DNA from 2 places in the Mycobacterium terrae genome. Region 1 is predicted to be linked to the other one. Evidence: riboswitches for the same ligand, from Rfam matches in the RefSeq annotation. Region 1 holds a riboswitch; the other holds the start of a gene.
What was found. A riboswitch is a leader RNA that binds a small molecule or an ion and turns the genes downstream of it on or off. The one in region 1 is predicted to bind cobalamin.
Positions count from the first base shown of each region.

Region 2: another riboswitch for cobalamin. It lies ahead of metE (5-methyltetrahydropteroyltriglutamate--homocysteine S-methyltransferase); the one in region 1 lies ahead of G6N23_RS04365 (PPE family protein).

Region 1 is NZ_AP022564.1:901,895-905,297, forward strand. It holds gene G6N23_RS04360 (PPE domain-containing protein) at 32-1,621, shown strand; cobalamin riboswitch at 1,616-1,799, shown strand; gene G6N23_RS04365 (PPE family protein) at 1,833-3,403, shown strand, end outside.
Region 2 is NZ_AP022564.1:3,129,244-3,132,646, forward strand. It holds gene G6N23_RS14810 (thiolase family protein) at 1-682, opposite strand, end outside; gene G6N23_RS14815 (hypothetical protein) at 776-946, opposite strand; gene G6N23_RS14820 (SDR family oxidoreductase) at 1,041-1,703, shown strand; cobalamin riboswitch at 1,767-1,967, shown strand; gene metE (5-methyltetrahydropteroyltriglutamate--homocysteine S-methyltransferase) at 2,085-3,403, shown strand, end outside.

The DNA of each region.
Region 1 (3,403 bases):
GGGGCGGAGTACCCCGAGAGAGCTGGCGAACGTGACCGCGCCGATCTGGATCGCGTCTCCTCCTGAAGTTCATTCGACCTTGCTGTCGGCCGGGCCCGGCCCCGGCCCGCTGTTGGCGTCGGCGGCGGCGTGGAGCTCGCTGAGCACCGAGTACGCCGAGGTCGCCGACGAACTGGCGGCGCTGCTGGGCGCGGTGCAGGCCGGCGCGTGGCAGGGACCCAGCGCCGAGGCGTACGTGGCGGCCAACACGCCGTATCTGGCCTGGCTGGTCCAGGCCGGTGCCATCAGTGCCACGATGGCCGCGCAGCAGCAGACCGCAGCCGCGGCGTACAGCACCGCGTTGGCGGCGATGCCGACGCTGGCCGAGTTGGCGGCCAACCACGCCACCCACGTGGTGCTGGTGGGCACCAACTTCTTCGGCGTCAACACCATCCCGATCGCGCTGAACGAGGCCGACTACGGCCGGATGTGGATCCAGGCCGCCACCGTGATGACCACTTATCAAGCCGTCGCCGGGTCGGCGGTGGCCTCGAGTCCGCAAACGGCCGCGGCGCCGCAGATCGCCAAGGCGGAATCGGCCGATGCCAGCCAACCGCAGCTGCCGCCGGATCGGCAGAACGACATCATGGAGTGGCTGCAGAACAGCGGCTACACCGACTTCTACAACAACGTGCTGCAGCCGATGATCAACGAGCTGGCGGCCAATCCCTACTTTCAGTCGATCTTCGCCGGCTTCGACCCCTGGCTGCCCGTGCTGGGCAACCCGCTGAGTTTCTTCAGCCCGTACAACATCGCGTTCGCGCTGGGCTACCCGATGGACTTCGGATCGTTCGCCGCCTACCTGTCGCAGACGTTCGCGTTCATCGCGGCAGACCTCACCGCGGCGTTCGCCACCGGTAACCCGGGCACCATCGCCTCCACGCTGTTGTTCACCGCCGTGGAGGCGATCGGCACCATCATCACCGACGTGATCGCCCTGCTCAAGACGCTGTTGGAGCAGGCCATCGTGCTGATCCCGGTGATGCTGCCGATGCTGACCGCCGCCCTGGCGCCGCTGGCCGCGGCGCCGCTGGCCGGGCTGGCGGGGCTGTCCGGTCTGGCCGCCCTGCACGCCGTCCCGGTTCCGCTGGCCCCGGTGCCGCCGCCGTTCGCCGGCCTGACCGTGGCGCCCACCCCACCGGTCCCGGCTCCCGCCCCCGCGCCCGCTCCGGCACCTGCACCGGCTCCCGCCCCGGCGCCGGCTGCTCCCGGGGCACCCCCGCCGCCGCCCGCCCCGCCGCTGTCGCCGGGGGACGCACTGTCCGCCATGTACCTGGTCGCCGGCCTGGGTCAGCAGGCCCGCCGGGCGGCGGGCACCAGCGCGCGCCGCCGCAAGGCGCCCGAACCCGACGCCGCCGAGGTTCCCGCGCCGGCGGACACAACCGGAGAGCAGGCCAAGGCCCGTCGGCGCCGGCGCGCGAAGACCGACATGATCGGCCGCGGCTACGAATACATGGACCTGGAGGATCCGGTCATGCCCAGCGGACTCACCGCGTTGGCCGGGGACGCGTTCGGCGGCGGAACCACCGCGCCGATGACGCCGGGCTCCTGGACCCGGGCGCGGCGCGAGCAGATGCCTTGACGCGTGCGATAATGCGCCGGTAAGGCAACGACGGTGCAGGAAGCCGGTGTAAATCCGGCACGGTCCCGCCACTGTGATCGGGGAGCGACCCTCAACAGCCACGGCTCTTTGCGGAGTTGGAAGGCGAGGCGAGCGATGATCCGAGAGTCAGGACACTCACGTCGTCGCATCCTGCTACCCGGGGCGGTGTACCCCGAGAGAGCTGGTCGACGTGACCGCGCCTATCTGGATGGCGTCTCCGCCAGAAGTACATTCAACGTTATTGTCGGCAGGTCCCGGTGCCGGCCCGCTGCTGGCCTCGGCCGCGGCGTGGGTCGCGCTGGCCGCCGAGTACAACGCCACCGCCGATGAGCTGACCGCCCTGCTGGGCGCGGTGCAGTCCGGGGCGTGGCAGGGCCCGTCCGCGGAGGCGTTCGTAGGCGCCAACGCGCCGTACCTGGCGTGGTTGGTGCGCGCCGGCGCTGCTGCGACCGCGACGGCCGCCCAGCAGCAGACCGCGGCCGCCGGCTACACCAGCGCGCTGGCGGCGATGCCGACGATGGCCGAACTGGTGGCCAACCATGTCACTCACGCGGTACTGGTGGGCACGAATTTCTTTGGTGTCAACACGATTCCGATCGCGCTCAATGAGGCCGACTATGCCCGGATGTGGGCGCAGGCCGCCACCGTGATGACCGGCTACCAGGCGACCGCGGCCACCGCGGTCGCGTCGGCCCCACAGCCGGAGCGGGCGCCCACCGTGCTCAAGACTCCCGGCACCGCCGATGCGACACCGCCCCAGCCGCCGCAGTGGTTCATCGACTTCGCGAAATGGCTCGAAGGACTCGTCCCGCATCCGCCCTACCCCGACAGCAGTCAGTACCCGCTGTATGCGCAGCTGACCGAGTTCTTCAAGCAGATCGGCTTCACTGGCATCTCCGACCCGCTGGCCGAGTGGTTCGCCGGGCTCAACGGGTCGGGGGCACTGCCGCCACCCGGGGTGCCCGGATCGTGGCTGGCCTGGACCGGCAACCCGCTGAGCTACCTCAACCCCGGCAACCTCGCCTATATCTTCTCGGTGCCGCTGGACCCGGGGTCGTATTTCGCGTTCACCAGCATCGTGATCGTCGACGACCTGCTGGCGATCATGTACACCGCCTTGTTCAATCCCCAGGGCCTCGGCCTGGTCATACCGATGGCGATGGTCGAGATCGTCGGGGCGACGATCGGCAACACCATTCAGGCGCTCAACTACCTGATCACCCAGACCGCGCTGATACCGGCGCTGCTGCCGACGCTGGCCGCCACGACCGTCCTGGCCCCGGCGGGAGTGCTCGGCGGCCTGGGGATCGGGGCGGTGGCCCACCACCTGGCTGCCGCGGTCCCACCGCCCCCGGCCCCGCCGCCCTCACCCGCGCTGGCGATGGCCCAGCCGCCGGCGCCCGCACCGGCTCCGGCGTCCGCTCCGGCTCCGGCTCCGGCGCCCGCACCCGCCCCGGCCCCGGCTGCGGCCGCCGCCCCGCCGCCCGACGCCTCGCCGCCGACCCCGGCGGGCCCGCCATCGGTGACCATGCCGGCCTACATGTACATGGTCGGCGGCCTGGACATGGGCGCGCGCCGGGCCTCGGGGACCAGCGCCCGCAAGAAGTTGGCGCCGAAACCGGACAGTGCCGACGTTCCGGCGGCCGAGGCCGCGGAGCAGGCGGCACCGCTGCGGCGGCGCCGGCGCAAGGCGAAGGCCGGTATGTTGGGGCGCGGCCATGAGTACATGGATCTTGAGCCCGAGCCGGCTATGGCGAGTGC
Region 2 (3,403 bases), 2.2 Mb from region 1:
CGTCCTCTTTGAACGCCGGCTTGAGTTGGGCCATCTTCTCGATGGTGGTGCCGCGGCGGATGCCCTCGTCGGCGCTGATCACGTTGCCCTCGGCGTCCTTGATCCCGACGATCTCGTCGGTGAACGCGCCGGAATCCTGGGCGGCGGCGGCCTTTTCATGCGATGCCAGGGCGAACTCGTCCAGCGCGGTGCGGTCCAGGCCCCACTTCTCGGCCATCATCTCCGCGCCGGTCCCCTGGTTGGGGGTCTGGGTGTAGCGGGCGCGGAACGCCTCGGGGTAGGGGTGTCCGCCGTTGGCCAGTGACGCGCCCATCGGGGTGCGCGACATCGACTCGACGCCCCCGGCGACCACGACGTCGTAGTGCCCGGCGACCACACCGGCGGCGGCGAAGTGCACCGACTGCTGGCTGGAGCCGCACTGGCGGTCAACCGTCACCCCGGGCACCGACTCGGGCCAGCCCGCGGTCAGCAGCGCGGTCCGGCCGATGTCCAGGGCCTGCTCACCGGCCTGCATGACACAGCCCCAGATCACGTCGTCGACCAGGGCCGGGTCCACCCCGGCGCGGCCGACCAGCCCGTTGAGTACCTGGGCGGACAGTTCGGCCGGGTGCACCCCGGACAGTCCGCCGTTGCGCTTGCCGATCGGCGAACGCACCGCTTCTACGATTACTGCTTCGGCCATGGCTGCTCTCCTTCATCAACGAGGGTCCCTTGATGACGATTGTCAACCAACCCACTGATGGCACCCGCGGGCGGGGTCTCCGGCGGCCCCTGGTCAGCCGACCGGATCGAACTCCAGGTGCAGATCCTGCAGGCCCCGCATGATGAACGTCGGCTCGACGTTGTAGCGGCGCGCCTCGCGCGGGCCGTGTCTGACGGCGCAGATCCTGATATCGGCCATCCGGTCGCTGGCTCGCGCCGAGGGCAGGATCTCGCTGAACCGCATCCTGGACGCCGGGCTGCTCGGGCTTGCTGGCGCAAGGGGACCCGCAGCCGGCGCCGATCACCCTCGGTGGCCGGCAGCGGGTAGCGTCGAATCCATGGCGCGCATAGTGATCGTCGGCGGTCACGGCCAGGTCGCCCTGCTGCTCAGTCCCCTTCTCGCCGAGCGCGGCGACCAGGTGACATCGATATTCCGCAACCCCGATCACAGCGAAGAGGTGGCGGTGACCGGGGCGATCCCGGTGGTTGCCGACATCGAGCAACTCGACACCGCCGCGCTGGCCGAACTGGTGGCCGGCCATGACGCGGTGGTGTTCTCCGCCGGCGCCGGTGGCGGCAACCCGGCGCGCACCTACGCGGTGGACCGCGATGCGGCGATCCGGGTGATCGATGCCGCGCGCCAGGCCGGGGTGCGCCGGTTCGTGATGGTTTCCTACTTCGGCGCCGGCCCCGGACACGGTGTGCCCGAAGGCGACCCGTTCTTTCCCTACGCCCAGGCCAAGGCTGCCGCCGACGCCTACCTGCGGGCCACCGACCTGGACTGGACGGTGCTGGGGCCGAGCCGGCTCACCGTGGAGCAGGCCACCGGCCGTATCGAGACGGGCGCTGCGGCGGAGAAGTCTGCCGGAAAGGGAACGGTGTCGCGGGGCAACGTCGCACAGGTGATCGCGGCCTGCCTCACCGACGACGCGACGATTCGCCGCACCATCGATTTCAACGACGGCCAGACGCTCATCCCGGAAGCACTTCACACCGCCTGACCAGGTAGTCTTGGTGCTGCAGCTGGTTTGCCAATACCGCCGCATGGTGGTGTGGGCGTCGAGCGTGACGCGGGTTTGGCTAGTTTTCCGCGGAGCGCGAGAGGGAACCCGGTGAGAATCCGGGACTGTCCCGCAGCGGTATGCAGGAACGACCGCCGTCAATGGCACTGGTCATGAGTGTGTGACTGGGAAGCGACGGCCATTAGGAGCACCTTCCGGTGCGTGCCTGCGAGTCCGAAGACCTGCCAGCTGTGCTGGGTGCGCCGCGCCCAGCGGATCATCGCCTCGCGGAATGGGCGTCTGGTTTTGAGGGTTGTAGTGCGTTGAACGCACGGGACCGGATCGACTGGGCGGCCGCCGGCGGTGACCCACCCTCGCCGATTGAAGGATCAAATCGTGACCGCTCAACCCTTTACCGCCACCGTTCTCGGTTCCCCACGGATCGGTCCGCGCCGCGAACTCAAGCGCGCCACCGAAAGTTACTGGGCCGGCCGGATCGACCAAGACCAGCTGCAGAATGTCGCGGCCGGCCTGCGCCGCGACACCTGGGCGCAGTTGGCCGACGCCGGTCTGGACTCGATACCGGTGAACACGTTCTCCTACTACGACCAGATGCTGGACACCGCAGTACTGCTCGGTGCGCTCCCAAAGCGGGTGGCCGGTGTCACCGACGAACTGGATCGCTACTTCGCCGCGGCCCGGGGCAACGCCGACATCGCCCCACTGGAGATGACGAAGTGGTTCGACACCAACTACCACTACATCGTTCCCGAGATCGGCCCGGACACCACGTTCACGCTGAACCCGGCCAAGGTGCTCTCCGAGCTGGCCGAGGCCAAGCAGCAGGGTGTCAACGCTCGCCCAGTGCTCATCGGCCCGATCACGTTCCTACTGTTGAGCAAGGCCGTCGACGGTGGACCGGCTCCGATCTTCCGGCTCGACGAGTTGACCGACATCTACGCCGAACTGCTGGGCACGCTGGCCGAGGCCGGTGCCGAGTGGGTCCAGATCGACGAACCGGTGCTGGTGACCGACATCGCCGCCGACGCGCCCGCGCTGGCCGAGCAGGTCTACACCCGCCTCGGCGGGCTGAGCAACCGGCCGTCGATCTTCGTGGCGACCTACTTCGGCGACCCGGGCGCGGCGCTGCCGGCCCTGGCCCGCACCCCGGTGGAGGCCATCGGCGTCGATCTGGTCTACGGCCCGAATACCAAGATCGCCTCAGTGCCGGAGCTGGCCTCCAAGACCCTGGTCGCCGGTGTCGTCGACGGGCGCAACATCTGGCGCACCGACCTGCAGGCCGCGCTGGCCAAGCTGGCGTCGTTGCTCGGAAGTGCGGCGGCTATCGCAGTATCCACCTCCTGCTCGACACTGCACGTGCCCTATTCGCTGGAGCCCGAGACCGGCCTGGACGACGCGTTGCGCAGCTGGTTGGCGTTCGGTGCAGAGAAGGTGGCCGAGGTGGCCACCCTGGCCCGCGCCCTGCGTGAGGGCCGCGAAGCGGTGGCCGATGAGATCGCCGCGTCCAACGCCGCGGTCGCCTCGCGCAAGTCCGACTCGCGGCTGAACAACGCCGACGTCCGCGGCCGGATCGCCACGATCGCCGCATCCGGTGCGCAGCGGGGCAGTGCCGAGGCCCGCCGGGCGGCCCAGGCGGAGCGGTTGCATCTGCCGCCGCTGCCGACCACCACCATCGGGTC